Regions from separate parts of the Oceanobacillus sp. FSL K6-0251 genome, predicted to be linked through region 3. Evidence: riboswitches for the same ligand, from Rfam matches in the RefSeq annotation. Region 3 holds a riboswitch; each other region holds the start of a gene.

Region 1 (10,736 bases), 1.6 Mb from region 3:
TTAGACACAGCGCATAGTGAAGTAGGATTTTCTGTAAAGCATATGATGATTTCAAAAGCAAAAGGAACCTTCGATAATTTTGATGCAAAAATCGTTGCAGATGCAGAAGATTTAACCGATGCAGAAATTGAATTAAACATTGATGTGGAAAGCATCAACACTCGTAACAAAGACCGTGACGACCACCTTCGTTCTGCTGATTTCTTTGACGCAGAAAATTACCCTAAAATCACTTTCGTTGCAACAGATATCAAAAAATCTGGGAATAACTACGAAGTAACTGGTGATTTAACATTAAAAGGAACAACTAAACCGGTCACTTTGGATGTTGTTTTTGAAGGTCAAAGTAAAGATCCAATGAGCGGAAGCATTGTTGCAGGCTTCAGCGGTTCAACAAGCATCAACCGTAAAGAATTCGGTTTAACATGGAATGCTTCTCTCGAAACTGGCGGAGTTCTGGTAGGAGAAGAAGTAAAAATCAACTTTGAATTAGAATTACAAAAGGCTGAATAATATCACTAGCCTTTCCATCATAAAACAGCAAGCCCCTGATTTTACGCTGAGCAGTAAAATCAGGGGTTTTTTGCCTGAAAAAGAGAAGCATCGCGACTCGTATAAACAGCGACCGTCATCACTCCTTCTTCAGCCCTTGCTTGAATCAGCACCGGACGGTTATATTTATTACGGAACGCAAAATCCGGCCCCCACCAGCTCACTGTAGCATCTCTGCCCTTCGGAACATAAGGGACCTCTCTGCTGTGTGCATAGCGTTCGGTTATTTCAATGCCTTGCAGATCCACCGCATTAAATAATGTTGAGGATACCTGGCAAATCCCTCCGCCAATATCTTCACTAAACTCCCCTTTTACGATTACCGGAGCCGGCAGGTAACCTCTTTCTCTTGTCCGCTCTCCCACGATTTCATTAAAGGAAAAATGCTCACCGGGAAAGATCACTGTATTATTGATTGCATCTGCAGCCAATTCAATATTGCGTGTTCTTTCAGTATTCCCTTTTTTAAACCTTGTCGTAAAACGATTTAACTCTTTCTCCTTTAATTCTTTTAAAAGGTCTTCATTCACGCGTGCCGGAATCATTTGTTTTGGTACTTGTAGCCGGTTTTTCCCTGCCCCGCCATAATAAGCTTCGTTAATCAGAGTATGAAATTGGTTTACGTCCAGGGTAAATCCTTGTTTTTCTTTGATAATTTCTCCATTTTTATCTATATAAGCATTTTCCGGTTTTTTATAGACCTGCTCCTGCATATATTTTGTTAACCCTTGAATCTCATTCCAATCCAATAACGCTTCATCCATTTCAAATATATACGGCTTTAAATCGATAAGCCAAGAATCATCCTGTTCATCATAAAGTTCCATAACAGCAGCATTCGTTGTATGAGGAAATATAAGAAATAAAAATAGCAATAAAAGTACAATCGTTCGCATCATGACACACCCCTTAAGACTTAGTATGTTTGGGATGCTTTATTTCTATACAGTGAATAAGCTAGGATTTACTGTTACGCGGTGGAGAGTATTCCTTGTTAAAAAGCAAAAAAATTGCCGGGAGATTATCCCGGCAATTTTTAAAAGCTTATCTAAAGTCCCTGTTGTCTTCTAAATATTCACTTGCAACACGGTAGCCTACCAGGGCTGTCAGAGCAAGTAGAACGTAACATAATAAATTCTTCATATCGCTTACCTCCTGTGGAGTAATTTATCAAATACAACTTCAATTCGAATGTTATTTGGTTATTAGAATGGACGGAATTTACCTTTTTTAAGTAATGTTTTAGCACCGCCGACTAAGAATAGAGAACGGTCATCAACAACTTTTTTCATTGCTGCCGCTGCTTTACCGCTTAGTTTTTTACCATCAAGCACGTTTCCGATACCATCAGATAAGCCAAGAGATGCAACTGTTCCTTTGTTAGAGAAAACAAAGTCAGTAATCACTTCATCACGAATCAATGCAACAATGTTATCTGCTGCTTTCGCGCCTTCTTGTACAGCCAGCTGACCAGTTGGAGGGAATGGTTTTCCAGTTTCCGGATCCATTGTCCATGAGCAGTCTCCAAGGATAAAGATATTTTCTTCTCCTTCTGGACGTAAATCTAATCCAACATTTACTTTTCCTTTGAATAATTCAAATCCGGATTCAGCCAATACCGGGTTACCCATTACGCCGCCTGTCCATACAACTGTACCAGCTTTGATTAATTCGTTATCTTCGCCGACAACAAATCCGTCTTCTGTACATTCTTTGATGGCAGTACCAATACGGAATTCTACGCCACGATTTTCTAAGGACTGTTTTCCGTAAGAAACTAAATCTTCATCAAACATAGGTAAAATAGATGGCATTGCCTCTACGTTAATAATTTTTGCTTTGCTGCGATCGATATCGTATTTTTTACATAGCTCAGGTACTTTGTCTGCAAGCTCACCAACAAATTCAATCCCTGTGAATCCGCCGCCGCCGACAACGATGGTAAGCTGCTCGTCACGTTTTTCTTCGCTTGAAGAATACTGAGCAAACTGATATTCAATGTGCTCTGCAATTAATCGGCTGGAATCAATATCTGTGATTGCATAAGCATTCTCTTCCATACCCGGAATGCCAAATGAGTTGGATACAAATCCAAGTGCAAATACAAGATAGTCATAAGCCACTTCGCTGTTTTCAAGAACAACGCGTTTTTCCTCACGCTTCACTTCCGTAACGGTATCGTAAATTAAACGTACACGCTTAGGGTTAACTACATCTGTTAGCATAAAACGTGCCTGATTCGGGGTAATCGTACCCGCTGCTACTTCATGTAACCATGTACTTTCATAATGGTAATTATGTTTGTTGATTAACACAATCTCAGCTTCTTCAGGAGACAGCTGTTGAGTTAAACGTCTTGTTGCAACTAATCCAGCATAGCCTGCACCAAGAACGACTACTTTTGGTTTACTCATAATTCATCTTCCATCCTTTCTATCTTCCACAAATAAAATGTAATGTAATTTCGAACTATCACGTTTAATAGTCACTGCATCTATTATAATATCAAATTTTGCGGGATTAGGCTAATTTTCATTATAATTTCTTTAGAAAACTTAGCGAAACTTGTTTTATCAAAGAACCCGCATGATATATATGCTTATTAATAGGTGCGAAAGTTGAGATTTTAATATTAAAAAACTGCAAATTCGCCAGGCTACAGCAAATTCGCAGTTTTATTTTACCTTATTAATTTAATTATGAAACAGCTGCTTTCTTTCGTAATTTAATCAGCATAGATGGATGCAGTATCGACCTCAGAACCTTTGTGCTCTTCAGAACCTTTATCTGTTTCTGAGTCTGAGTTTTCTCCCTCTTCTTCAGTCTCATGCTCTCCATTATTTTCTTCTTCTTCAGGATTTCCTTCCTCTGATTCCGGCTCTTCACTCTCTACATCTTCAGAATCGGGTTCCTTGTTGTTTGCATTATCATCGTTGCCATTTTCTTCCTCTTCCGGCTGTTTCGGCGGTTGATCCGATTTATCTTTTGAATCTTCTTTCTCTGAATTCTCTTCATTCCTGTCATTTGTGCCGGGCGCCTCAGTTTCAGCTCCAGAATTATTGGAATCAGAAAAGCGGCTATTTTTTTCAGATTGATTCTGATGTACAGAAGCTGTGGAACGTTGCGTATTATTCGATTCTGATTCTCGGCTTTCTGTATTCTCATTATTTTCACCAGCTGCGTTTTCCTTATTTGAAGCGTTACTGCTTTGTTCACTGTCAGCTGGCTCATCATTTGTTATTTGATTAGATGATGCTTCCTCAGAAGCTATATAATCTTCTTCCTGCACCTCTGTTTCTGGATTTGTGTATGTTTCTTCCTCTGTTTCGGTACCTTGAGTCACAGTACGCTCTTCCTGCACTTCTATTTCATTGTCTTCCTGCTGAAGTATGTTGCGATAATCTAAATTAGCTGTTTGATAAATTTGTTCATTGTCTCCTAATAACCGATTATTCCAGGAGGTTGTAAAAATCTCTACGCTTTCTCCAGTTTGTCCAGTTCCGTCTTCTGTACTCACTTCCATTGAATATTCTACAGAGCGGTTATCCTTATAAATCCCCATGCCAATGATGATAATACAACCTGCTAACATAGAAATGTTTACCCATAATAGCTTTTTTTTGCGCATATATCTTCTTCCTTTTTAAATAGTTTCATTCGGATATTTATTATTTCACCCTTTTTATTATCAGACATATCCAACTCATTCAGAGTAATTGTCCATTTTATAACCATTCAACAATACGTTCACTACACTACCATTGTAATCGTCATCGGAGTCCTTTTCAAATACTTTTCGTTTTTTTCAAGCTTCTTCTTTCTATACACAGCCTCTAAGCCAGTGTTGCCGGCTTTTTCATTTTTAAAAAAATCAAGACTTGATTTTTTTTCCTCGCTCTTGTAAAGTTAACGTAATTATAATTTAATAAAATTCCAATTCTTATCCAGAGAGACGGAGGGACTGGCCCGACGATGTCTCAGCAACCAGCTGCTTCTAGCAAGGTGCTAATTCCAGAAGGGAACTCCCCTTTAAAGATAAGATATGTATCATCACGATATCATACCCTTCTTATCTCATCTCTGGAATAAGAAGGGTTTTTTATTGATTTCACATGGGAAAATCATAAGAAAACAGCATATTCGCGAAAGATAAGCGAATTCATGTTTCTGGATTGAGGAGGCTGAAGGAAAATGAGAAAAATAGAAACAGCATTAGTACAGTTAGGTAATAAAACGGACGAACGGACAGGGGCTATAAATCCGCCTATTTACATGTCAACAGCTTATCAGCACCAGGAAATTGGCCATTCCACAGGTTATGATTATACGCGTACCAAGAATCCGACCAGATCTGTTTTAGAGGAAGGTTTCGCAAAGCTGGAAGAAGGAGATGCTGCTTTCGCCTGCAGCTCAGGAATGGCAGCTATTCAATTAGTTCTCTCCTCCCTGTTTCGTATGGGCGATCACCTTATCGCGACAAAAGATATCTACGGAGGAACTTACCGTATTTTTAATCATTTTGAAAAAGCTTATAATATTTCCGTGACCTATGATGTCTGTCAAAATATCACGGAAACAGAACGATGTATTAACGAAAATACAAAGGCTATCTTTTTAGAAACACCGACGAACCCGTTACTTCAGGAGGTGGATATTGAAAAGTATGCGGAGCTGGCTAAAAAGCATAACCTGCTGCTTATTGTTGATAATACATTTTTAACACCTTATCTCCAGCAGCCAATTACGCTTGGTGCGGATATTGTAGTGCATAGTGCGACAAAATATATCGGCGGCCATAATGATGTTTTAGCCGGTCTGGTCGTAACCAAAAGTCCTGACCTTTCCGAAAAATTATTTGAAATGCATAATGCGTCAGGAGCAACATTATCTGCTTCAGACAGCTGGCTGCTTGTCCGCGGGTTAAAAACACTTGCATTGCGTATGCAGCGTCACGAGGAAAACGCACAAAAAATTGCTGCTTACCTGCGAGACCACTCGTCAATTGGACAGGTTTATTATCCAAATAAAGGCGGCATGCTTTCATTTTGTTTAGAAGATGCCGACCAGGTGCGTTCTTTCTTAGCTAACCTCAACTTAATTGTATTTGCCGAAAGTCTGGGCGGTGTAGAAAGCTTTATTACCTATCCTACAACACAAACACATGCCGATATGCCGGAGGAAGAAAGAGATAACAGAGGAATCGGTGATGACCTTCTTCGTTTCTCTGTAGGAATTGAAGATGCGGAGGATTTAATAGCAGATATTGAGCAGGCGCTGCAGGTTGTCAGTAAAATTTAAAACAATACCCCAAAAAAGAGGCAGCTCATTTTAAAGCTGCCTCTTTTTTAGAGTAAAGATGAAATTATATTCTTCCTTACATATTATTTAATTTGCTCAACATTCAACATATGGAAGCATACAGCCATTTCATCGTATGCTTCCATAATTTAAGGTTCATTTAAGGTTCGTTACCCTTTTATTAAACCTAAATCCACTTTCCATTGTAACCATTGCAGCTGTCTCGTTTTACGAGGTAAGAATTGACGAATATCTTCCTCATGGTACCCAACTTGGAATCTTTTTTCATCCACCAAAATTGGACTTTTCAGCAGTCTTGGGTATTTGTGAATTAATTTCAATAAAGTTTGCAGAGACAAATCCTCTACATTCAAATTCAATTCTTTAAAAATTTTAGAACGGGTTGAAAGTATCTCATCCGTGCCTTCCACAGTCATTTGTAAAATATTCTTTAGTTCGTCAATTGTCAATGGTTGATGTAAAATATTTCGTTCCTTATAAGCAATTCCATTTTTGCGAAACCATTGTCTCGCTTTTCTTGTAGATGAGCAAGATACTCCGTAAATATGCACTGTCATATTCATTCTCCTTATTATTTGACATATTCATTACAAGATTCAAAGTGATTATGATGAAATGAAAGTAAAACATTTCTGCTTCTTCATTCCATTTTTTCTATCTTAGTTTCACTTTAGCATGGAAATGTGGTAAAACTATGGTAAGGTCATAAAAAAAACATGAAATGAAGCTTAATTCATCGAAATAAAGCTTGCTGCTATTATTCCTTCGCTCTATAAATATGCTTCCCCGGCTTCACGATTCCACAATACGCCCTTAAACTTCTGTTTAATAACAGCTTAAATCAAATAATGAACCCCCCCAAAAAACAAATGACAAAGGTCAACACCATTCTTCTATCTCCGCCATTATCGCAACCAGTTCATCTTCTAATTCTTTTCCTGTATCCGTATCTAATAAATGATTAAATAAGATGGAAAAGATAAGCCGTTCTCCCTTTCCATTGGTTACATAACCGGAAAGAGTGCTGACACCTTCAATGGTTCCTGTTTTTGCCTGAACATCCAGTCCCTTCATACGTTCACGTAAAGTGCCTCCAATCATTTTATCGGCTTCTCCAGCTGCCGGCAGACTGGCTAAAAATTCAGGGAACCACTTTTCCTGCTGGATTTCGTACAGTAAACGCGTCAGTTCTTCGGCTGGAATAAAGTTAGCTGCTGAAATTCCGGAACCATCCTTTAACTGGATTGTATCCAGATTGATTGAATAGGTAGCCAGAGCTTCTTTCACTGCTGCCAGACCCGATTCCCATGAACCGTCATCATATGTTTTACGCCCTAATTCTTTTGTGAGCATCTCACCAATCCCATTATTGCTAAGCTTCATAAAGGGAATAATAATGCCAGTTAATGGCGGTGACTGTTTATGGTAAATACACGCTGCATCTCCCTGAAGCTTTCCTTTTTTTATCCGGCCTTCTAACGCAATACCTTCCTTTTTTAATATTTGCCGGATTGTGTCTGCGATATAATTTTCAATATGTTTAATAGCCATATATACTTCCTGCTTTCCTTCTTTCCTGCCGATTTTTCCTGATATAAAAAAGTGATTTGCTGAATTATTCCGCCTTACAATCAATGCTTCTTCATCTGCTTCTTCTGTCGTTACAGCATCGTTGGTCACCGTAATTCCTTCCGTATGCGGCAGGATTTCTATCTTTGGGGTTGTATGCAATTTTTCCGGGGTAATGATTAATTTAATAGCATTCGTATCATAATCTGTATCTGGAGCAAGTGTTAAAGCAGATACTTCTGAACCATACCCGTATTGCTGATCAGCCCAAATTAAATCATCAGACCAGCGGATATCATCGTACCAGCTGTCATCAAGAATAAAGTCTCCGGATATATTTTTGATCCCACGCTCTTTTAAAGAAGCCACAAACTGTTTATAATCCTTTTCTTGTAAAGTCGGGTCTCCCTTTCCAACCAAATAAACATTACCATGACAGGTTTCCTCCACTACTTTCCCCCCCAAATGAAGCTCGGTTTGAAATGTATATTCAGGACCTAATTTCCTTAATGCCGCTACTGCTGTAAGTATTTTCAAGTTGGAAGCAGGCTGCAGCCGTGTTGATGCATAATAATTAAACAAGCTTGCACCGCTTGTCCCGGAGCGCACACTTATTCCTGAAACACTTCCTTTGTTGTGACATTTGTTTAATAAAAAGTTATTTAGTTTTTGCATCGATTCCACCTCGGATGATGTATTACGTTCTTAATTTTCTAATTCGATATCTATAGGTTAAAATCCTTTTTTCTAGTCAAATACCCTCTCAAACATAAAATCATTTCATATAGTAAACATACAGGGGGTGTAAAAAATGAGTAATTACAATGAATTTGGCGGAGGTTTTGCTCTACTGGTAGTCCTGTTCATCTTATTGATTATTGTAGGTACTTCTTATTGGGGATTCTAGTGATGCCATGATAAACAAATCTTTTCCTCCTCTTCCCTATAATTAATTAGCTTTACGTACGGCTGGCTAAGAAAATAGATCGTGATTATGAACGCTTGTAAAGATAATGCATCAACCTCTTTACAAGCATTTTTTATATGTAATATAAAAACAAGGCGCATGATGGAAAACTACATCGGCGCCTTGTTCCTCTTATTTTGACGGGTCCTTTTCAGGCTCATCATTATCTTCTTTTATTTCTTTCTTTTTGTCTTCCTCAGACATTATATTATTTGCTGAATTTTTGAATTCCCGTAAGGTCTGTCCGGCTGCTTTCCCGATTTCCGGAAGCTTTTTGGGACCGAAAATAATTAAGGCAATGATAACTATCAATATCAAACCCGGAATACCTATGTTTGCTGGACTCATGGAACAACACCTCCATTCTGATTTCATTATAAATCATTTCGATCTATTTTTTAATGGTTACACCCATAAAATTATAACGATTTGCCTTCTTTTTGTGAAATTTGCAGAATGAGCTGACGCATTAAATATGGAAATTGCTCAAATGCATTGGTAACATGCAGCCTTTCTGTGCGTTTATGTGCATCATGTCCGAACGGACCTACATTTAATACAGGTGCATCCAATTTACGCATCAATGAAAACGGCAATTCATACGAATCCCCCCATACCGGCGTATTTTCCTCGTAAACCTGCAGGCCTGTATCACTGCCTTGATAATGTACATAACTCAAATCACAAATTCCATTTAAAAAATGACTCCGTTTGATATCTAATTGAAATTCGTTTTTCGCTTCTTTTTCAACAAAATCAACACAATATTCTACAAAACCGTTACCGCTGGAATTTACAGCAGGATAATAAGGAGGTGCAAATAAAATCACCATGGCTGGCGCAAGCTCCTGACAATGAATCATTAAGCTGTCCGTAATACGAAGCGATTTTTCCCGGTCATCATAGTCATCATGAAAATGAATATCCTTTTTCACATCTTCAACAAATTCCCTGCCCAGTTTATTCCCTGCATACTCTAATAACTCTTTATAAGTAATTACTTTTACATGACCAATCGGCTGCACTTGATTATCCTTGCATATCTTTTTATACCGTTCATTACATTGTGCGGCAGCAGTCTTGGCAACCTGTTCAAATAAAGCAAAAGCCTCTTCTGCTGTCCGTTCTAAAAGAAAAATATTGTATAAAGCGGAAGAACGGTACGGAGTCTGAGTGGAATACCGCAGCCGCAAATCTGTTTGCTGCAGTGTAACCGGCAGCGGAGCGGTTTCACCGAGTACCGTTTCCTGAAAAATGGGATTCCATTCCATCTCCCTTGTTAAAAATGAAGAGATAAATGGAGATGTCATTCCGCTCAATGGTTCTCCTGCATGGGTTTCCTTCCCGTAGAATAAAGCTCCAGCTAAAACTTTCCCGATTGTCCCGCTGTAAATATAGTGTGTATTGTCCTTTGGGTCATGCCGAAATGTCGGCTCACTATTTAAAAATAACGTATAGGTTAAATCATGCTGTTTTTGTAATTCCGTCAGAACAGGGATAGCATAACGCATGCCTGCTGAATTCACTTCTTCGTCGGGCACAGTTAATAAAAGCAGGTTAATTGGCCATTCCTCTATACTGGCCTGTTCAATCAGACTCATATGCATCACAAGCCCCATCTTCATATCCATTGTGCCGCGCCCGAATAAGAAATCACCTGATTCTATATCTGCACGAATCTCTCTCGAAAATGTATCCTTTTGTTCCAGATATACTTTCGTAAGCTCCTCCGGCTGTGTTGCGAGCGGCTCAAGTGAACCATATTCCTCGGTATTTACCGTATCAAAATGGCTGATCAAACAAATCGTCTGCGTAGCTTCCGGATGTTTATATAAAGCAGTTAAAAGCTTCCGGCGCTGGTCTGCCTCATGCAGTTTTAAGTAAGCAGGATGGTCATGAAAATAAGTTAAATCCTGAAGCTTTGCATATAGCTTTCTGGGAAATTGCTTTTCTCCTTCTGAAAGACTGATACTCTTCCAGCTCACAAGCTCATTTAAGAGCTGACGTAATTCATCCGCACTGTTCCATTGAAATGCCTCCACGAAAACCCCCGCCTTTCTATTAACCTTCCTTTCTATTATATCAGCAATTGAACACGTTTACATTATTAGCAGTTATTCTCTTTCCAAATAATTTTCCATAGCCAGCTAGATAACAGTTCAGTCTTAGCCGCAAAATATGATATGATTTATAGTATAGAAAATTCATCAGGAGGTTATGTATGGGGAAAAGAATTACACTGTTTCTTTTAACAAATATTTTGGTTATGACGACAATCGTCATTGTCTGGTCCATCCTTACAAGTATATTTGATATTGGACCAAGCTAT
Region 2 (10,736 bases), 2.1 Mb from region 3:
ATGCTTCATCAACGTCATCCAGGGATGCTTTCTGATTCGACATTTCCCGATGCACCTTTTCTTTATGGTCACGCACAATTTGTCGAATGCTTGCCTCCATCGTCATATACTCATGCTTCGATTGCAGCATATGAAACACTTTATCTTTCAGCTCTGACCACTCATTGTGCGGTGCTTCCGAATTTTTAAGAGATGTGTAGAAAATGGAAGAAGGGTGCAGATTCCATTGATCAAACGTTTGTTTAATTTTTTTATCAAATTCGACAAAAGGCAATTCTGCTTCATTATGCTTGTCTATCTGGTTGATAACAATCATAAATGGCAGTTCATTTTCCTGCATTGCCTGTAAAAATAATAGATTCACTTCGGATTGCACATGGTTATAATCCGTTACATAAATAAGATAATCCGATAAATGAAGTGAAGCTTCTGTCAGCATCCGGTCCACGTCATCTGCAGCATCGATTCCCGGCGTATCTAAAATAGCCGTATCCTGCGGCAAAATGTTATCCCCTGTGCTGATGTGCATTTTTTTTATATCATTTTTATTAGTCGCGAACTGCTTGATTTGCTCCAGGTTATACGGTTCGTGATATTCCACCACGTCTCCATTGTGATAAAACACATTGACAGCACCTTCTCCAGATGAGATTTTAACAACATTCGCACTGGTAGGAATCGGACTGTTCGCTAAAATTTCTTCCCCTAATAAATGGTTGATCAAAGAAGACTTCCCCGCAGAAAAATGACCTGTTAGGGTGATAATAAACTCTTGGTTAACGTATTTTTCCAAGATACCAAGCATCTTATCTGCATTTACCTGATCTCCCTTGTTTTTCATTTCATTATAGAGAAACGCAATTTGTTGTTCTGTTACCCTTTTTTCCATATACGTGATCACAAGCCTTTACCCCTTTTTCAACTTATTCATATCTACTTTTAACGTCTATGACGTTTCTTTCTGTCTTTACGAGGTGTGGTTTAAGTACTTTACATAACACCTTCATTATACGCAATATTTGTTTTGATTTCTAGGTGCTAATCAGATTCTGATAAAGTGAAACTGACAAGCCTTCTTTGTTTTTAAAACGGGTGTCTTACAAAAGCCCTTCTATGGGACGAGCAAACACAGTATGCAAACACAATAACATATAAATAACCCCCTGCAGGCAGGAGGTTATCAATCTATTACTTTATTATTTAACAGCATGTTATGATTATTTTATTTTCTAAAATAGCCTTTCCAAAGGGAGATACCGATGATAATAAGACAAAAGATAAATCCGTAAAGCCATACGGAAAGCATCGGATTAACAAACATCCATACTCACCCCCTCTTTAATTTGCCCGGACCTGATTTTTTTCTGTTTCCTTCTCTTGTGGTAAAGAAGGATTTTTCAATATTTTTGCCAGAATCGTAATCGTTGCTATACCAATAAAAGTAGCCGCAGCGCCTGCAGACATGGTACTTGGGATAATACCAGTAAAGTAAATAAAAAGGTAGGAAAACAAACCTGCTGCCATCGAGATTTCTGCCGCTCTCGCTGGAGCTTTTTTCTTACTGTAGATAGCATGTAATATCGGTCCCATCGTTCCTGCAGCAATGCCGGAAATCCCAATCCACATGACATCGCCCATATATGCGGGCGGCCGTAATACAATTAAAAAGGCGATCAGCCCCACCAGTGGAACAGCTAGACGGCTGATTTTGAGCGCAATTTTCTGCGCCTTCTCATTGCTTAGCTTGATAATTTTCTTTTTCACGAGGAATTTCAGGAAAATGTCGTTCGCGAACACCGTAGAAATGGAGACGAATATCCCGTCCGTCGTGGACATGGCTGCAGCAAGAATAACGATTCCAAAAAGAGCTACAAAGATTGCCGGAAAGGCCCAAACTACGTACTCCATCAATGCTAAATCAGCGGCTGCAACATTGTCCCCAAGCGCTGTTCTGCTGTATAACCCTCCAAAAAGAACAAGCAGACAAAAGGCTGCGGTAATAACATAGGTTAGAATCATTTTTCCCAGGTCTCTTTCATGCTTTAAGCCAAGCACTTTATTGAATAAATGAGGTGCAGAAGCAAAGGCCCACTGAATAATAATCGCGCCAGATATTGCTCCAAACGAATAGAAATGGAGCGAATCAGGGTTAAATACGCTTACTAAATTCCCATTCTGCACGCTGAGATTATCTGTAATGCCAGTGAAGGTTGCTGTAACACTTCCTTCCCAGAAAATAATAATTCCGGAAATAAATATAGCTAAGCCTGCAATTGCCATCATAACCGCTTGGACAGCATCTGTATAAATATCAGCAAATGCTCCTCCGGCATAAACATACAGAACAACAATGACTGCGATAAATATCAATCCGCTTGTATAAGACATTCCCAAAAGGTATTCAAAAATTCTTGCTCCTGCTACAAACTGAGCTGCTATATAAAAAATGTTAAAAAGTAAAATCAGCCCAGTTCCCACTCTTAAAATATCACTATTATAGAAGTCACCAAGCCAATCCGGCAGGGAAAGGGACTTTTGTTTTGTATTCAGCTTTCTTACTTTTTTAGCTACCATCAGCACTCCTATTGGCCCGCCGCCAATCATCGCCAAAAACAGCCAGAGGTTAGACAATCCCCAGTCATGAGTCCATCCCGGGTAACCCAGAAAAGTTGCTGCACTTAGATAGGTAGTAGCAAAGGACAGGCCCAGTACATAGGGTCCCAGACTTCCGCCGCCTGTAGCGAAATCACTGATGTTTTTCGTTTTTTTAGCACTTATGTAACCAAGGATCAGCATGACAGCTAGAAATATTGCAAAACCGATCCATGTATAAAGCATAATTGTACTCATCTCTGACCTCCTTGCACATACGAGTAAAACAGGAAATGTACTTCTCCGTTATCTCGGCTGAAAGCTGCCAAGCTTTCGCGCAGGATGATTATCGGGTAAATGGGGTGTTCCATTTCCAAACATATTTTCTCTAAGCGTCTTCCCTTCATATTCAGTCCGGTAAATGCCGCGTTTTTGCAATTCAGGAACAACTAAATCCACAAATTCCCGAAATGTATCCGGAGAATAGGTCTGCGCGATATTGAAACCATCCACGTCACCTTCAAATGCCCATTCTTCCATTCGATCTGCAATTTGTTCAGGTGTTCCGATAAATTTCACCGTACCATTGCCGAGTCCATGATTTTTAACAGCTTCCCGCAGTGTCCATTTCTTATTAGGATCTTTTGTATACATATCCAGATTTCCCTGTACTGCTTCTGTCTGTATATCTTCAATATACTGATCCGGATTATATTTTGAAAAATCGATTCCTGTATGTCCGGAAAGGAGAGACGCAGTTCCTTCGTAGCTGACGTGGTCTGTTAAATCTTCATACTTTGCCAGCGCTTCTTCTTCCGTTGACCCAATGATTGGCAAAATCATAGGAAAAACAAATATATCTTGCCGATTTCTGCCCTGTTCCTCTGTTCGTTTTCGAATATCTGCAACATAGGCCTTTAACGCATCCAAGGAATGATTTTTAGTAAAAACCGCCTCTGCATGTTTCGCTGCAAAATCTCTTCCTTTTGGTGAAGCTCCTGCTTGGAATAAAACAGGCGTACGCTGCGGAGAAGGTTCAACCAAATGCGGACCAGGTACATTGAAAAATTCACCTTCATGATTAATCAAACGAACCTTATCCGGCTGTGCAAATGTATCCTTTGTGCCATCATGAACAACAGCATTGTCATCCCAGCTGTGTTCCCAAAGTTTATAAACGACTTCGAGAAATTCATCTGCACGGTCATAGCGCTGTTCCTTAGGAAGACGGCTGGAAAGGCCAAGATTGACTGCCTCGCTTTCTAAATAAGAAGTCACCACATTCCAGGCAACTCTTCCATTCGTTAAATGATCCAGTGTAGATAGCTGCCTTGCGAGTGCGTATGGTTGTGCATATGTAGCAGAAATTGTTGGCGCAAAGCCGAGATTTTCAGTGACAGCCGCCATAGCAGAAATCGGAATCAATGGATCATGAGCCGGAAGCTGTACAGCATGCCGGACAGCTGCTTCATGACTATTTTCATATACACTGTAGGTTCCAAGCACATCAGCAATAAACATGGCATCAAATTTACCGCGTTCCAGGATTTTTGCTGTTTCTATCCAATATGACAGGTCATTATGTTTTGTCCCCTCGTCCTTTTCATGCTTCCATAATCCTGTCGAGTGAGGGGAAGGTGAATTTTGAATAAATCCATTCAGGTGAATTTGTTTTGTCATCGTTTCGATAAGCTCCTTTTCTCATAAATTTTCATCTTGACCGCTTCAATACGGGCAGCCTGTGGTATGTGCTGATGCCACCGCGATAAGCTCTTTCTCCTTTTCGGTCAATTTGCCTGCTTTGATAGATTTATGATCAAAAGCAGCAAATGCCTTGAATGTATCCGCATCAATGTCACCAAATTCGGTTAATCTATTAAAATAGGATGCTTTGTACAGCTCGTCTTTTTCCTCTTCATCAAACGCATTTAGCGCATTCACACCATGAGCAACCGCTGAACCAGCCTTTAGAGCTGTTGCAACAAAAATGGCCTCTGTTACTTCCTCTTTATCAGCGTTATTTTTTTTAGCATTCCCCACATGTAAATCAATGCAGTACGGGCACCCCGTAATGTGCGCTACGGCTACCGCAATTAATTCCTTTAATTTAACTGATAATTCACCCTCAGCTAATGCTTTATCGTTAAAAGCAAAAAAAGTTTGAAACGCTTCCGGTGCATATTCTTTTAATTCTGTTATCCGGTTAAAATAAGATTTTTGATATAAACTATCTGTTTTAGTCAATGAAATCTCTCCTCATACATTTAAAATTTTGGTTTGTCATACAGTGAAACTTCAATTAGTGAAGGTTTTTCGACGCACAACTCTTTATAATAGGACGGTTAATCGCAAAAGTTCTTCGATGGGACGAGTAATCGCAGTCCCAGTCCCAGTTTCAGCCCTAGGACATCGTGAACCTGGTCTGTTTCCTTTGCCCACTGATTTGTGCTGCGATAAAATCATACAAATTGTAAATCCATCTCGTTAATTTTCTTACAGCCACCATAATAATTAAACTTTACCTATCTAATTACTCGGTTTTAAGCCATGCTTGCCCCTTTGAAATTATTCCCTCCCTACCCTTGTTTAAAAATGAAAAAACCCCTTTTCCAGGAGAAGAGGGTTTCTTTACACACTGCCTCATCTCTCAAGTGAAAACTTGCTGGAATTAGCACCATTTTACTGCGTTTCCAGTAATGGTTGCTGCGGGATTATAGGACCAGTTCCTCCCCCGGCTCTTGATAAGGAATTACATTATTTAGTTTTTTAAGATTTCTTTATATGTTATCGAATTCAAAAAATATGTCAAGTGGAAATTTTAATTTAATGAAGCGTTTCTTGATCAAAATCTATTGATAATATTAGCAGATATCTTTTTGCTGTAAGCGGCGACTGGTTGTTTTATCACATGTAATTATATTTTCCTGCTATAGAGTACGATGCTAAATCGATTGAGCAGCTTTTTTCATCGTGTCCTTAAAATTCATCATTTAGTTTACATAATACAATTATGGTGAATTAATATTCTTTTGTTTTCAGTAAAAACGCTTAGACCACATTCTAGCCTAAGCGTTTCCATTATTTGTTTACACTGGGTAAACCCCATGTTTTCTCTCGGTAAATTGCTTTTTCTTATTCTGATAAATGATGAAACGTCTTGTCAGCTCGCTCCGAAGATGATCTGGATCAATGATATCATCAATAATCATTTCGGAAGCTAAGCGGTAAATATCAATGTTCTCTTTATAGGCGGCCTGCTTTTCTGCGATATATGCCTCCCTTTCTTCTTCTGGAAGCTGAGCGATTTTATTTGCTTCTACTGCATTCACTGCTGCTTCCGGTCCCATAACAGCAATCTGTGCATTTGGAAAGGCTAAACAGCAATCCGGATCGAAAGCCGGCCCTGACATCGCGTATAGACCAGCTCCATAAGCCTTTCGGACAATAACAGAAATTTTAGGTACCGTTACCTCACTCATTGCAAACAGCATTTTGGCTCCATGGCGAATAATTCCCTGCTTCTCCACTCTTGTTCCAATCATAAATCCTGGTACATCCGTTAAGAACAGCAGCGGAATTTCAAACGCATCACATAATTGGATAAATTTTGTTGCTTTATCTGCTGAATCCGTAAAAAGAACGCCTCCTTTTACACGTGGCTGATTAGCAATGATTCCTATACTTTGACCGTTGATACGGGCCAGCCCAGTAATTAATTCTGGAGCAAACCGCTTTTTTATTTCACAAAAACTGCCTTCATCAATTGTACGGTCAATCAGTTCATACATATCAAAAGCAGCATTTTGATTTTCTGGAATAATTTCGCTGATTGGCTTATCAAAGCTTTTTGGTTCTACAGATGCTGCTTTTTTTGGCTTCTCACGAAAATTAGCAGGAAAATACGTTAAGTACTTCTGTGCAAATTGAATCGCTTCTTCTTCGGTATCTACTAAAACATCGCCTACTCCTGAGGTTGTACAGTGCATCTTTGCTCCGCCCATTTCCTCTAAAGAAACCTTTTCGCCAATGACCTTTTCAGCCATTCGCGGTGAACCTAAATACATCGATGCGTTCCCATCAACCATGACAACGATATCACAAAAGGCCGGAATATAGGCACCGCCGGCAGCGGATGGACCAAACAATAAGCAGATTTGCGGCACTCTTCCTGACAGCTTAATTTGATTATAGAAAATACGTCCCGCTCCTCTTCTTCCCGGGAACATATCTATTTGATCTGTAATTCGGGCACCGGCAGAGTCTACCAGATAAACCATGGGCACCTCCAGCCTCTCAGCCGTCTCTTGAATACGTAAAATTTTCTCCACCGTCCGCTGTCCCCAGCTTCCTGCTTTGACGGTCGAATCATTTGCCATCGCACAAACTGTCTGACCGTTTATTTTTCCTGTTACTGTAACCACGCCGTCTGCCGGCAGGTCTTCATCCATCGCATTGGCAAATAAACCATCCTCAAGTGTCTCATGAGAATCAAAAAGAAGCTGGATTCTTTCTCTAGCAAAAAGCTTGCCCTTTTCAGCATTGCTGTCGTGATACTTTTGTTTTCCTCCCTTTTTTATTTTTTCTATACGCTCCTTAAGTTCTTGATTCACAGGCATATAAGCATTCTCCTTTCCGGCTTTAACTTCCATGGTAATCAGGCTTTCTTTTCTCTTGAAATGCAAGCAATCCTTCTTTTCTGTCCTTTGTCGGTATTAGTTTTACATAAGCTGCATGTTCCAATTGAACCGCTTCATCTATCGAAAGATCCATTCCTTGATTAATCGCTTGTTTAGCCTGCTTCATAGCAATCGGTCCATTTTGGCTTATTTTCCGGGCAATACTTATTGCTTCGTCTTGTAAAAAAGAAGTGGCGACTGACCGCTCAATCAGTCCAATGGCTAATGCATCCTCTGCTGAAATTGTTTTGGCAGTATAAATAAGCAGTTTCGCCTGGCCGATTCCAATTAATCTTGGCAAACGCTGTGTCCCGCCGGCTCCGGGTATAATCGCCAGAGAGGTTTCCGTCAACCCCAGCTTTACATGATTGGCCGCAATGCGCAGGTCACAGGCTAAAGCGATTTCCAGTCCACCTCCAAAGGCGACGCCATTAATAGCAGCAATTACAGGAACCTCTATTTTTTCTATGGAATCGGCAAGTCTGCTAATTTTCTGTACAGCAGCAACAACTTCCTCCTCATTCATTGCCTTTCGTTCTTTTAAATCTGCTCCGGCACAGAAAGCTTTTTCTCCGCTGGCTGTAATAATCACACAGCGTATAGCACGATCCGTACTGATTTTTTGAATACAATTCTCTAACTCTGTTAGTAACGCGAAAGATAATGCATTGGCTGCTTCCGGCCGATTTAATGTGATAACAGCGATATGATTATCCACTGTTTCTACGTTTACAAGTTGCATAGGCGTTCACTCCAAACTGATTTAGTCAACGATTGCAATCGTATCTCCTTCATTAACAAAATCTCCTTCTTGCACCTTCCATTCCTTCAAAATCCCTTTTCCCTCTGAAGCAATCGGAATTTCCATTTTCATTGACTCTAGAATAACGACATCCTGCCCTTCTTCCACAGCCTCTCCCTGTTGCACTGTAATCTTCCACACATTTCCTGCCATCGATGCTTTAATCTCCATCTTAATTCCCTCCTGTAGTTGGTTGATAATATTTATCTAAAAAGTTTGTTGGTGTATTTCCTTTTTTAAATGCCTCATAGGTGATAATTTCCTGAAGCATCGGTATATTGGTTTTTATCCCTTCTATTTTGAATCGACCAAGCGCTTTTTCCAGCTTATTCCTCGCTTCTGCCCGGTTTTCCCCAAAAACGATCAGTTTTGCAATCATTGGATCATAAAAAGGAGTTACCATATCTCCGGATGCAACAGCACATTCATTACGGACACCTTCTCCTTCAGGCAGTTCCAGTGCTGTGATTTTTCCGGGCGATGGAAAGAATCGAATGGGATCTTCTGCATAAACTCTTATTTCTATCGCATGCCCGTTTCGGGTGATTTCTTCCTGTGTAAAAGACAGTGCCTGCTGATTGGCAATACGAATCTGTTCTTTGACAATATCAATCCCTGTTATTTCTTCTGTGACGGGGTGCTCTACCTGAATACGTGTATTCATTTCCAAAAAATAAAATTGCTCCGATTCATCAACTAAAAATTCAATTGTTCCGGCATTGCTATAATCAATTGCCTCCGCAGCGATAACAGCTGTTTCTCCTAATTTCATGCGAAGTGCTTCAGAAATAGATGGCGATGGGGCTTCTTCTAAGACCTTTTGATTCCGGCGCTGAATAGAGCATTCTCTTTCAAATAAATGAACCGTATGCTGATGACAATCTGCTAAAACCTGTACTTCAATATGCCTGCTGTTTGTTATGTGTTTCTCTAAAAACATTGCTCCATCCCCAAAGAAAGACAAGGCCCGCTTGGAGTTATTTTCAAAAGCTTTTCGCAGTTCATCCGAAGTGTGAACAACCTCCATTCCGATACCTCCACCGCCTGCAGATGCTTTTAACATCACAGGGTAGCCAATTTGCTCGGCAAAAGTGACCGCTTCTTCCAGCGATTCCACCGCACGATCAGTACCGGGAATTACAGGCACCCCCGCTGCTATCATCGCTTTTCGAGCTTCAATTTTACTTCCCATCAGACTTAAAATAGCCGCTTCCGGTCCAATAAAAATAATTCCTTCTTCTTTACAGCGTTCAGCGAATGAAGGGCTTTCACTCAAGAAACCGTAGCCTGGATGAATTGCATCGGCATTTGTTTTTTTGGCCACTTCTATAATTTTATCTAATTGAAGATAGCTTTGCTGCACTTGTGAAGGACCGATAGGATAAGCTTCGTCAGCTTCTTGTTTAAATAAAGCATTCTCATCTGCTTCGGAATAGACAGCTACCGTCCTGATACCTGATTCTTTGCAGCTGCGAATAATTCTTCTGGCTATCTCACCGCGATTAGCAATCAATACTTTTTGTATCATGATCTTCTCTCCTTCTCTAGCAGCCTAGCTGTCTTGCAATAACCAAGCGTTGGATTTCAGATGTCCCCTCTCCAATTTCCAATAACTTAGCATCCCTGAGCAGCCTTTCTACTTCATATTCACGCATATAACCATAACCGCCATGAATTTGAATCGCCTGATTTGCCGCACGAAATGCCATTTCCGTTGCGTACAATTTTGCGTATGCTGCCTCTTTGGAAAAGCTTCTATTCTGATCCTTTAACCAGGCTGCTTTATAAACCATATTACGAGCAAGCTCAATTTCCATCGCCATATCTGCTAATTTAAATTGGATCGCCTGAAAACTGGAAATGGATTTGCCAAATTGTTTACGATCCTTCGCGTACTGCAAGGAACGGTCTAAAGCCGCCTGACCAATACCGACAGCTAATGACGCAATAGAAATCCTTCCTCCATCTAATGTTTTTAAAAATTGCTGATGGCCTTGATGTTCTGTACCAAGTAAATTTTCTTTGAGAACACGGACATTATCCAAGATGACTTCTGCGGTATCTGACCCGCGCACGCCCATTTTGTCATAATCACTGCGGACAGTCAGCCCTTCAGCATCTGTCGGCACAATGATGGCAGATATTTTATTCTTGTTATTTGCATCCTTTTTCGTGACTGCCGTTACAATAATAAAATCTGCAAAACTGGCATTGGTAATAAAACATTTTTCTCCTTGAATAATATATTCGTCTCCGTCTAATTTAGCAGTAGTTTTTGTCCCCCCGGAATCAGACCCTGCATTCGGTTCTGTTAAACCAAAAGCTCCAAGAGAACGGCCTTCAGCAATTGGTTTTAAAAACCGCTGCTTTTGTTCTTCTGTTCCAAAATAATAAATCGGGCTGGCACCTAAAGAAACTGCAGCGGCATAACTTAAGCCCGTACTTCCGCATCGGCGGCCGATTTCCTCTACAGCGATGGCATAGGAAACGGTGTCACCGCCCGAGCCTCCATAGCTTTCAGGAAATGGAATCCCTAATAAACCAAGCTCTCCCATGTCTTGAAAAATATCTTCCGGGAAAGCTGCATTAACATCAATATCGATTGCTCTTGGACGGATGTTTTTTTCAGCAAAGTCAGAAACCATCCGCTGAATCATCTTTTGTTC
Region 3 (10,736 bases):
TTATAAATGTCATGATAAGGCATCTAAAAAGCACAGCGTCTCACTGGAGGCGCTGTGCTTTTTTGGGTTTCATTCAAACAAGTCCTGCATCGCGTCCATGCTGACATCTTGAATGCCAAGAGTTTCATAAGGGACGACAAGTTTCATGGTAATATTATTTGCTTCTAAGTCCATATGGTGTACAGCAACATCGAAATTCCCCTGTAATTCCATATCAGTAACAGCTACATAAATTTCCTGGCTGTCTGGATCAATAGTTACCCATTCAGGCATTGGCAAAAAGCGATCCATATATTCCATGATTTTTTTGTTCGGCAGCTCTAACAGTCCAACGGATATCGACTTTTGCTGTAGGATAAGGTCCCCATTTGCCTGTTCAATCGGTTCAAAACGGACGGATAAAGGCACCGTAGAGGAGAAAACAGGCAGTTCTCCCATCAGATGCACATCATCTTCAAGCAAAATACGGTAATGATGCTCTGTTCCCTCCAGTAATTTTTCAATATAAGCATTGACTAGATTATTTAAGTTTTGCTTGGTTGTCTGAATATAAAACTCAGAGCTTTCCTGCTCGTCTATCATGGTATTTGGAGGGAATGCATTATTGGAAACCGGCCAAAAAATAAGTACCAGCAGAACCAGCAGGATAAGGCCGTTAAAGATGAGGAGACCGAAAAACCCGGCCCTCCATTTATTATTGATTTTTATTTGTCTGTTCTTTATTCTCATTATGTTTTCATCCCAACTTAATTAAAATATTCCAGAATACGTTCAGCCATTAAATAATATCCGTCATAATTAGGGTGGAAATTATCTTCTGCAAATAAGTCTGCAGCATCGTCATCAAATAAATCATCAATTGGAACAAAAGTGCTGTTTTCATTTTCGCTGACAATTTCTCTTCCGATATCATTCCAATTCAGAACGATTTGATCCAATTCCGGGATATCCTCAAAATAATTTTTAAAAGGATTAAATATACCTAATAGATAAATAGAAGCATCCTCATTAAGGGAACGGATCGTATCAAATATCTCATGTAATCGTTCTTCATAGGATGTTTGTTCTTCATTGAAATAGCTGATCTCTAAATCCATGATATTTTCCTTCAGTACTTGCATAATATCATTCGCACCGATGGTTATGATAATCATATCTGCTTCTTCTAAAGCCTCAGCTAATGCAGGTTCTTCCTCCAGACGGTGAAGCAGCTGGTCCGTTCGGTTTCCGCGCTTTCCGAAATTTTGAAAATGAACGTTGGTATCAAGAACCTGGAGTGTTCTGTCTAATATCCCGACATACCCTCCCTGATCTGTATCGTCCCCTACCCCTTGCGTCAGGGAGTCTCCGAGTGCCACAATATCTACATCTTCCTCCGAAGCAAATTCAAATGTATTTTCTAAATCTTCGTCGACAGCGATTGGAGTATTTTCCTGCTCTTCAACGTCCCCCATAACCTCTTCGCTCTCTTCGGGTGTTTCTTCCTCATTTTCTGTTTCTTCAGGCGTAATTTGTTCTCTTAATGCTTCTTCTTTTTCCCGTTGTTCCGAGTTTAATTGAAAATAGGGCAGCTGTAAAATTGCAAAAACAGCAATAGCGGTAATCAGAGTGGAGCTAATGAGAATAAACCATTTCTTTTTCGTCATTTTCATCATCACACCTACGTGTTCTTTTCTTCTAGTTTATGTTGGAACAAATAAAATTACCTAAGAATACGAAAAGGAAATTAAATTTGTTATATGTGTATTTGCAAAATGGATTGGTAAAGTTTCATAGAATATATGCGTCTTCTTATAGTCTTATTTTAATCAAGGATAATCAATACTAAACAGATTAAATGAAAAACGCCTTCTAATTTTTAAGCTAGAAGACGTAACCACATTATAGTATAACATAAAACGAAACATCAATCAGTGGGAGTGTTGTTTTTCTCCATGATAAAATTACCCGCCTTTCTTAACAATAAAACATGGAAATGTTCTATAAAAGAAAGGCGGGGAAGGATGTTGTTTTTGTATTTAACGTCCGGAGCTGCGTAATTCAAGAGCAAATTGCGCCGGCTGAACGGTCGAAAGAATAAACACTTCAGATGATACTTCAGGAGCAGAAGCTGTGAATAAAATCGTGCCCTGATAAGCTGCGTTTTCTTCTGGTGTCTGTTTACCTTCCTGCAGCCATATTGCATCAGCTCCTGTTAATATATCTGTTGTCACTTCATCGATATCTGCCGCAGGAATTACCTCATAGCCTAATTTATAGAGAGGAACAATTTCTTCGTCCGCGATGCCGACAGTAATAATCCGCTTTTTGCGGACACCTTCGCTGCGGTCAAATGGGGATTGAAGTAAATTTTGCACTGCTATTTCCTCGGCTGATTTTTGATTGCCCTGTGATTTTCCTGTTGCTTTATCAATGGCCTGATCCAAGTCAGCTACAATATCGTCAAATGACTCTAAACCAATGGATAAACGGACCAATTCTTCCGTTGTACCGCTTTTTGCCAAGTCCTCATCTGTCAATTGCTGATGGGTTGTAGAAGCAGGGTGGATAATAAGCGATTTGGCATCCCCCACATTGGCGACATGAGACCAGAGCTGCACATTATCGATTAGAGTACGGCCTGCTTCTCGTCCGCCTTCAATACCAAATGTAATAACTGACCCAAAACCGCCCTTTAAGTATTTTTTAGCAAGCTGATGGGAGGGATGTGATTCCAGCCCCGGGTAGTTGATCCATTCTACAGCAGGGTGATTTTCCAGGTAAGCTGCTATTTTTTCTGCATTTTCGCTATGCTTCCTGATGCGTAAGTGTAAAGTTTCCAGGCCTTGCAGTAATAAAAAGGCATTTTGCGGACTAAGCGCAGGTCCGATGTCACGTAATAATTGGACGCGCAGCTTGGTAATGAATGCAGCAGGACCTAAATCCGCATATTTTAAGCCATTATAGCTCTCATCCGGCTCGATAAAATCAGGGAATTTATCATTATTCCAATCAAATCTGCCGCTGTCGACAACGACACCGCCGATGGTTGTGCCGTGTCCGCCAATCCATTTCGTGGCGGAGTGAACCACAATATCCGCACCCCAGGTTAACGGCTTGGCAAAATAAGGGGCAAATGTATTATCAATAATTAAAGGAATGCGATGATTATGAGCAATATCAGCCACCGTTTCGACATCAAAAACATATAAACTTGGATTAGTGATGATTTCTCCAAAAATTGCTTTTGTTTTATCTGTAATTGCAGCCTCAATAGCATCCGGGTCAGTTCCATCTACAAATTTTACATTGATTCCATAACGGGGGAGCGTGTTGGCAAATAAGTTATACGTCCCGCCATATAGATTGCTGTCCGCGATAATCTCATCACCGGCACGGGTGATATTTAAAATCGCCATCGTAATAGCTGCCATCCCGGAAGCTAGACCTAAAGCACCGACTCCGTCTTCTAATTGTGCAATCCGCTGCTCAAATGTATCTACCGTCGGATTCATAATTCGAGTATAGATATTACCTGGCTCTGCTAATCCAAATAAGTTTTGTGCATGCTCTGTATCACGAAAAACATAAGAGGTTGTTTGATAGATTGGAACAGCACGTGCTCCGGTTGTCGGGTCTGGAACCTGCCCCCCGTGTAACAAAATCGTTTCGTCTTGCTGTACTGGATAGTTTGACATTGTATTTCCTCCCTTTTTATTGAAAACACTCTTTTACCTGAAAAAAGCTCTCTTCTATAATGAAGAGAGCTCTGATAACTGACTTAGAACCCTCTCTTATCTTTCAGATGATATATCTGTAGGATGGAGCACCTGAATGTTCAAGTTGCCGGGCTTCACAGGGCCTATTCCCTCCGCCGCTCTTCATAAGAGATTCTGCTAAATATTTTGAAATTACTTGCGAGTATATAGTTTTACAGGTTAAAAGTCAAGTGTTTTACTAGGGATTAATAGATGAAATAAAGTGAATCTTCCTTCAGCGGGGATTTCTTTCATCCTTACTGAAGGAATTATCACAAAAGTATGACCTAAAGGCCTTTGGACGAACCGGGCCGTTACTGGCTGAAAACTATGCCTTTCTTCTTTTTCTCCGCGGTGCATCCCGGTAAATACTGGCCATATAGATAATAAGTGCAGCCCAAATCAAAGCAAAGGTAATCATATGATGTACCGTAAAGGTTTCATTATATAGAAATACCCCCAGAAAGAACATAATTGTCGGTGCCACATATTGTAAAAAGCCAACCATTGCCAATGGAATCCGTTTGGCCCCTGCAGCAAACAGCAGTAAAGGTATTGCTGTAACACCCCCCGCGCCTATAAGTAAAAGATTGTCCGATGTAAACAAAGGAGAAAAAGTAAAAGATCCTTCTGACGGAACAAATAGTAAATACAATAGAGCAATCGGAGCCACTACAAGTGTTTCAATAGTAAGTCCATACATTGCATGCAGATGGAGTGTTTTTTTAATCAATCCATAAAAGCCAAAGGTGATGGCCAATAACAGCGAAATCCAAGGGAACACACCATAGCTCAGTGTTAAATAAAGTACGCCGATACCGGCAAGGATGAACGATAAGACCTGTCCTTTCGTTGTCTTTTCTTTCAATACAAATACCGCTAATAAAATGCTGATCAAAGGATTGATATAGTACCCTAAGCTGGCCTGCAGCACATGTCCATGCTGAACCGAAAAAATAAATAGAAACCAGTTAATAGATATAACGATGGAAGCTGTAATGATAGCGATGGTTTTCTTTTTATCTTTTTTCAGCTCGTGGACCGTTTCAATCAGTTCACGCCAATTACCTGTCACCAGTACTAAAAAAATCATGAAAATTAAGCTCCAGACAATCCGGTGGGCTAGTACTTCGCCAGCTGGAACATGTTCAAGAAACTTCCAATAGATTGGAAAGATTCCCCATAATAAATAAGCAGCAAAGGTAATAACCGCTCCCTGTTGTAAAGATTTATCCTCCATTATCCATTCCTGCCTTCTGAAAAAATTAAACTAAAACCAATATTAAAACTTTATGAGGCAGGAAGCAATAACTTTTAAATAATGTATTCCGTAAAACGAAGCTTCATGGAGCGGGAGCTTTGTTTTCTTTGTACGAAATATTAGATATTTTTTTGAGCCGGAAACATTTCCAACAGCACAGGAATACTTTATCATAAAGAGAGAGACTTATCTGAATTATTACCTTTATCAGGATCGGGGAGAATATAAATGAGCAAAAAGTTTAAACATATGGAAACAGCAATGATTCACGAAGGGTACGATTCCAAAGAGCTGCTTGGCAGTTTAACACCGCCCATTTTTCAAACATCTACATTTACCTTTGACACAGCGGAGCAGGGGGAGGCACGTTTTGCCGGAGAGGAAGAAGGACATGTCTATACGCGTGTCAGTAATCCGACCGTGCAAATACTGGAACAAAAGCTGGCCGCATTGGAAAAGGCTGAAAAAGGACTGGCATTTGCCTCGGGGATGGCTGCCATATCTGCCGTTTTGATTGCACTCACCAAAGCAAATGACCATATTATTTGCTCGTCCGGACTATACGGCTGTACCTTTGGACTGTTGTCGATGATGGATAAAAAATATAATATCCAGACAGATTATATAGCTATGACAGATGCGGAAAGTATAGAGGGAAAAATCAGGCCAGAAACAAAGGTATTTTATATTGAGACGCCGATTAACCCGACAATGGAAGTAATTGATTTGAAATTAGTGATTGATATTGCTAAGCGGCATAATATTTTAGTTGTGGTGGATAATACATTTTCTACACCGTACCTGCAGCGTCCGTTGGAATTGGGGGCAGATGTGGTAGTGCATAGCGCGACAAAATATTTAAGCGGTCATGGTGATGTGATTGCGGGCATCGCCGCAGGAAATCACGAATTAATGGAGCAAATCGCAGCAACGACGCAAAAGGATATTGGCGGTGTGCTTTCGCCGTTTGATGCCTGGCTGGTTGTTCGCGGAATGAAGACATTGCCGCTCCGAATGGATAAACATTCGGATAATGCCCTGCAAATTACAGAAAAACTAAAGCAGCATCCAAAGATTAAGCATGTATTTTATCCGGGTGATCTGGATGCGGAAGGCTATTCAATTATGAAAAAACAAATGAAATCTGGCGGAGGCACCTTATCTTTTGAGATAGACGGCGGAAAGAAAGAAGCGCAGACTTTTCTGAATAAACTTCAATTTATAAACATCGCTGTCAGTCTTGGAGATACAGAAACATTGATTCAGCATCCGGCAACCATGACACATGCTGTGATTCCTGATGAACAACGCCGGAAAATGGGAATAACAGACGCTCTGATTCGGTTATCTGTCGGAATAGAGGCATGGCAGGATATTTGGGAGGACTTGGAGCAGGCGCTGACATAATTAAAATAGGGGATTCAGTTATTTGCCGGAAAAAGAACGTTTTATATAGAAGAAATAGCAGATACGCAAGCTATGGGTAAAACGAAACTTCATTAACCCTTTCACGCTGAATGAAGTTTCGTTTTGTGCTATGATAAGAGCAGAATTCCCTTTTTTATTGGAAAAGAAGTGATGGGAGCAGGATATATGGGCGTTTACTCAATCATAATTGGATTAATTTTTGTTATAAATATTGCGTTAGCTATATCCATTATTTTTCTGGAAAGGAAGGATCCGACCTCTTCATGGGCATGGGTAATGGTATTGCTGTTCATCCCTATTTTAGGATTTATTCTTTATTTAATTTTTGGACGGCCCATCAGTAATCGCCGGATATTCAAATGGGATCAGCGGAGCCGGATGGATGTGAAGAAGGCTGTACAAAAACAAATCAATGCCATTGAGGATGACGCTTTCCTGTTAAATCATGACGATTTAAAAAAACATCAGGATTTAGTCTATCTTCATCTCCGTAATGACAATGCTGTTTATACAGATAATAATGGCGTAGATATTTTTACAGATGGACATGAAAAATTTGAGGCTCTTTTAGAAGATATCAATCGGGCAAAGCATCATATTCATGTACAATATTATATTATGCGGAGTGACGGGCTAGGGAGCAGGCTTGCGAATGCATTAATAAGAAAAGCAAAAGAGGGGGTATGCGTCCGGCTTTTGTATGATGATATGGGCTCCAGGTCACTTAAGAAAAGCTACATAAAAAAATTAAAAGAAGCGGGCGTTCTGGTAGAAGCATTTTTCCCATCGAAATTTATTATTAATTTTAAAATCAATTACCGGAATCATCGCAAGCTCACGATTATTGATGGAGAAATCGGATACATTGGCGGTTTTAATGTTGGAGATGAATACCTGGGAATGAAAAGCAAATTTGGTTATTGGCGTGATACTCATTTGCGGGTGATAGGTGATGCAGTGCAAAGTATGCAGACACGCTTTGTATTGGATTGGAATCAGGCCTCGAAGCAGAAAATTCCTTACGAAGAAGAGCATTTTCAAACCATCTCTGGAGGGAATATAGGGATGCAGATTGTCTCCAGCGGACCCGATTCGGAGTATGAGCAAATCAAAAACGGATATATTAAGATGATCATGGAAGCAGAAGAGTATATCTATATTCAGACACCTTATTTTATACCAGATGAAAGCTTGCGTGATGCACTGCGTATTGCCGTGCTATCCGGAGTAGATGTCAAAATTATGATTCCCAATAAACCGGACCATCCCTTTGTTTACTGGGCAACCATGTATTATTGCGGGGATCTGCTTGGCGCCGGTGCAGAGATTTTTATTTACCAGAATGGATTTCTGCATGCTAAAACCATTATTGTCGATGGAAGAATAGCTTCTGTCGGTACGGCAAATATTGATGTAAGAAGCTTTCGGCTCAATTTTGAGGTCAATGCATTTTTATATGATATTGAAGTTGTGCGTCGGCTGATGGTCGATTTCGACAAAGATTTGGCGCATTCTACACAAATGACGAAAAAGTTATATGACAAACGTTCTATCGGAATTCGTTTTAAGGAATCCGTCTCGCGTTTAATATCACCAGTTTTATAAGACAAACTAGACAGCAGGAGGCAATATAAATGAAAGCAAAACCTTGTTCCGCATCATTAGCTTTAAAAACAACACATATCCTTCCGCCGGATACGAATCAATATGATACGTTATTTGGCGGAAAATTAATGGCGCATCTTGATGATATCGGTGCGATTGCAGCAGTAAAGCATGCAAATAGCCCGGTGGTAACAGCTTCTACGGATTCTGTAGATTTCTTAGCGCCTGTAAAAGTTGGCCAATATATTTCGATTGAAGCATTTGTGACCTGGACACATCACACCTCCATGGAGGTATTTATCCGGGCAATCACCGAAGATATCCGGACCGGGGAAAGAACAGCATGTACAACAGCGTTTATGACGTTTGTAGCGATTGATGAAGCGGGCAAACCGATTAAAGTGCCATCCGTTTATCCGGAAACCGACGATGAAAAGATGCTTCATGAAAGTGCACCGCTGCGTGCCAACCGCCGTGCGGAGCGGAGAAAGCAATCTAAGCAGCTTGCAGAAACCTTTGGAACCGTCTATGGAACAGAAAAATAAGATAGATCGTAAAAAGCCGGTTAAAATCACAACATATGATTTTAACCGGCTTTTTATATATTGTATTACACTTTTTCCCGATAAGAATACCAGTCAGCAATTGAATAACTATCCGCTGTTCGCAGCTCTTTAATGACAAAATGGCGTCCTGCGCCTTTATTTAAAATAGCCATGTCCAGCGTTGCAAGGGACTGCTTTCGGTGAAGCAGATGCTGTTTCTGCTGCAAGGCCTGGATCCTTCGATGCGGAATAATCGCAGTATCCTTGCTGATTGTTCGTGTCTGAATCGTTATCTGCTGTTCATCAATCGCATAGCCGATGGATTTGAATACAGCAAACCCCATTATCCCGAGGACCAGCATAATAATTGCAGGTATCCAGATATAGGATACGAAGAAAATACCTGTAATGATAACAGCTAATAACGGAAGATTGATGGACCGCCATAGATAATAAGGTAAGGCTTTTTTCGGCGGATGAATCAGATTCTCCGTACGATAGCTATACTCCGGTAAAAATTCACTTAGAAAAGCTGCAAATTCTTTCTTGCGGAGCAGCGGGAAAATAATCGTATTTACTTCCTGACTGCTATTTATCTCTCCGCTTGCAATTTCAACATAAGGTCTGGCAAAGCCAAATAGTTGATGAATAGGGGATTCCTTCATCCCCACTGCCTGTATTCTTTTTAATGGAATGGTTGTTTGTTTTTTCTCTAATAACCCTCTGGTAATAAATAGTTCTTTTTCATAACGGGTAATGGTAAAATTCCAATCTTTAATCACCGTATATAGAATACTTAATAACCATAGAAAGATGAGAACGATAATCGCTAAAATAATGATAATTTGCATGCCGAGAGACAGAAGCCAGCGTGTCGCATCATCGTAAAATTGGTCTGGAATCAAAGTTTCAACCTGAGAAAAGGCAACCCCGAAGAGCCCGATTAAAATTCCGAAGCTTGCTGAGGTGGAGCCGGTAATCAACAGGGCTTGAATTGTTATTGTCCGTTTAGGGAGGTGAGCTTCATCCTGCTCCTGCTGTTCGTTATCTGATACCTCGGTTTCCAGCTCCCCGGTTTCCGGTACGTGTTTCTTGTATTTTAATTCATCATGCAGCATGCGCCCGTCCTCCATACGGACCGCAGACAGCGCGGCATCTGTAGAGGAGTCATTCCCTGCAGTTTCAATGGCTACTTTGGTTAACCCGAAGATGCGGTGAATAACATTCTGTGATAAATCAATAGACTGAATCCGATGCTTGGAAATCGTGCGTTTTTTACGAATGAGAATTCCGCGTTCGATACGTAACTGGTCTTCCTCTAATTGATAGGTGAAACGAAGCCATGATAAAAAGCTGAATAAAATAATTAATCCGATGATTACAAGCAAACCGATTATCAGATAAAAGGTATTACTGTTTCTGATAATGACAATAGCAATAGGTAAAAGCCCAATGATAGATTGTTTCAATGATTGAATAATATTAAATATTACTGCAGCGGGGTGCAGTCGTTTCGGATTAGACATCATCTTGCTCCACCCTTGCTAATTCAGAAATTTGATCGCGTAAATCATATGCTTCCTCTTCTAATAAAGCAGGTATCTGATGTGTTGTCGCTGCCGTTGATATTTCCAGGGTGGCCAGCTTATATTTTTTCAAGACGGGCCCTTGCTGTGTATCGACATGCTGGACACGAATCATTGGTACAATTGTCCGCGTTACTATAAGAATCCCATGTTGTATGTAAATCTCCTGATCGTAGACCTGATAACGCCATCTGCGCCATCTTAATTTTGGAATAATCAAAGCGGTGATGATCCATTCCGCCACGGTAAGACCGGCAATGATGAAAACAATCCAGAGCGGCAGAAAATCGAAAATAATATACACAACAATTGCTCCAATGGTTATCAATAAAAAGATGAGTGCATATATATGTGCTGTAAGCTGCCATGCTTTGATAGCATCTGTAGCAATTTTTACATTAGGCTGTTCCCGCATGCATTTCCACTCCTTGTTTTTTGACTGCTTCTATCATACAACAGATGGGGAGGTTTAGAAAAAAATTTAAGAATAGCTTAAGAAAATCCAAATATATCAGTGAACCGCCGTCTATCCATAAAATCATTAGGAGAAATATAGGATAAAGATTCATCATAC

Evidence for each region. A riboswitch is a leader RNA that binds a small molecule or an ion and turns the genes downstream of it on or off. The one in region 3 is predicted to bind S-adenosylmethionine.
Region 1: it holds a riboswitch for S-adenosylmethionine, as region 3 does, so the genes downstream of both, MKY45_RS13620 (methionine biosynthesis PLP-dependent protein) here and MKY45_RS21020 (O-acetylhomoserine aminocarboxypropyltransferase/cysteine synthase family protein) in region 3, are expected to answer to the same signal.
Region 2: it holds a riboswitch for S-adenosylmethionine, as region 3 does, so the genes downstream of both, MKY45_RS11210 (carboxymuconolactone decarboxylase family protein) here and MKY45_RS21020 (O-acetylhomoserine aminocarboxypropyltransferase/cysteine synthase family protein) in region 3, are expected to answer to the same signal.

The regions. Positions count from the first base shown of each region.
Region 1 is NZ_JBBORS010000001.1:2,704,411-2,715,146, forward strand. It holds gene MKY45_RS13600 (YceI family protein) at 1-513, shown strand, start outside; gene MKY45_RS13605 (VanW family protein) at 573-1,451, opposite strand; gene MKY45_RS13610 (NAD(P)/FAD-dependent oxidoreductase) at 1,758-2,966, opposite strand; gene MKY45_RS13615 (hypothetical protein) at 3,278-4,180, opposite strand; SAM riboswitch class I at 4,490-4,594, shown strand; gene MKY45_RS13620 (methionine biosynthesis PLP-dependent protein) at 4,744-5,850, shown strand; gene spx (transcriptional regulator Spx) at 6,021-6,428, opposite strand; gene dacB (D-alanyl-D-alanine carboxypeptidase/D-alanyl-D-alanine endopeptidase) at 6,751-8,115, opposite strand; gene MKY45_RS13635 (YjcZ family sporulation protein) at 8,252-8,347, shown strand; gene tatA (twin-arginine translocase TatA/TatE family subunit) at 8,540-8,755, opposite strand; gene MKY45_RS13645 (M20/M25/M40 family metallo-hydrolase) at 8,827-10,449, opposite strand; gene htpX (protease HtpX) at 10,629-10,736, shown strand, end outside.
Region 2 is NZ_JBBORS010000001.1:2,219,733-2,230,468, reverse strand. It holds gene MKY45_RS11225 (dynamin family protein) at 1-901, opposite strand, end outside; gene MKY45_RS11220 (sodium:solute symporter family protein) at 1,339-2,850, opposite strand; gene MKY45_RS11215 (LLM class flavin-dependent oxidoreductase) at 2,899-4,272, opposite strand; gene MKY45_RS11210 (carboxymuconolactone decarboxylase family protein) at 4,318-4,836, opposite strand; SAM riboswitch class I at 5,230-5,340, opposite strand; gene MKY45_RS11205 (acyl-CoA carboxylase subunit beta) at 5,679-7,208, opposite strand; gene MKY45_RS11200 (enoyl-CoA hydratase) at 7,231-8,010, opposite strand; gene MKY45_RS11195 (acetyl-CoA carboxylase biotin carboxyl carrier protein subunit) at 8,032-8,241, opposite strand; gene MKY45_RS11190 (acetyl-CoA carboxylase biotin carboxylase subunit) at 8,243-9,598, opposite strand; gene MKY45_RS11185 (acyl-CoA dehydrogenase family protein) at 9,615-10,736, opposite strand, start outside.
Region 3 is NZ_JBBORS010000001.1:4,294,137-4,304,872, reverse strand. It holds gene MKY45_RS21035 (hypothetical protein) at 1-6, shown strand, start outside; gene MKY45_RS21030 (YpmS family protein) at 70-729, opposite strand; gene MKY45_RS21025 (SGNH/GDSL hydrolase family protein) at 747-1,646, opposite strand; gene MKY45_RS21020 (O-acetylhomoserine aminocarboxypropyltransferase/cysteine synthase family protein) at 2,019-3,677, opposite strand; SAM riboswitch class I at 3,771-3,869, opposite strand; gene rarD (EamA family transporter RarD) at 4,066-4,977, opposite strand; gene megL (methionine gamma-lyase) at 5,227-6,405, shown strand; gene cls (cardiolipin synthase) at 6,592-8,031, shown strand; gene MKY45_RS21000 (acyl-CoA thioesterase) at 8,061-8,576, shown strand; gene MKY45_RS20995 (PH domain-containing protein) at 8,642-10,105, opposite strand; gene MKY45_RS20990 (PH domain-containing protein) at 10,095-10,577, opposite strand.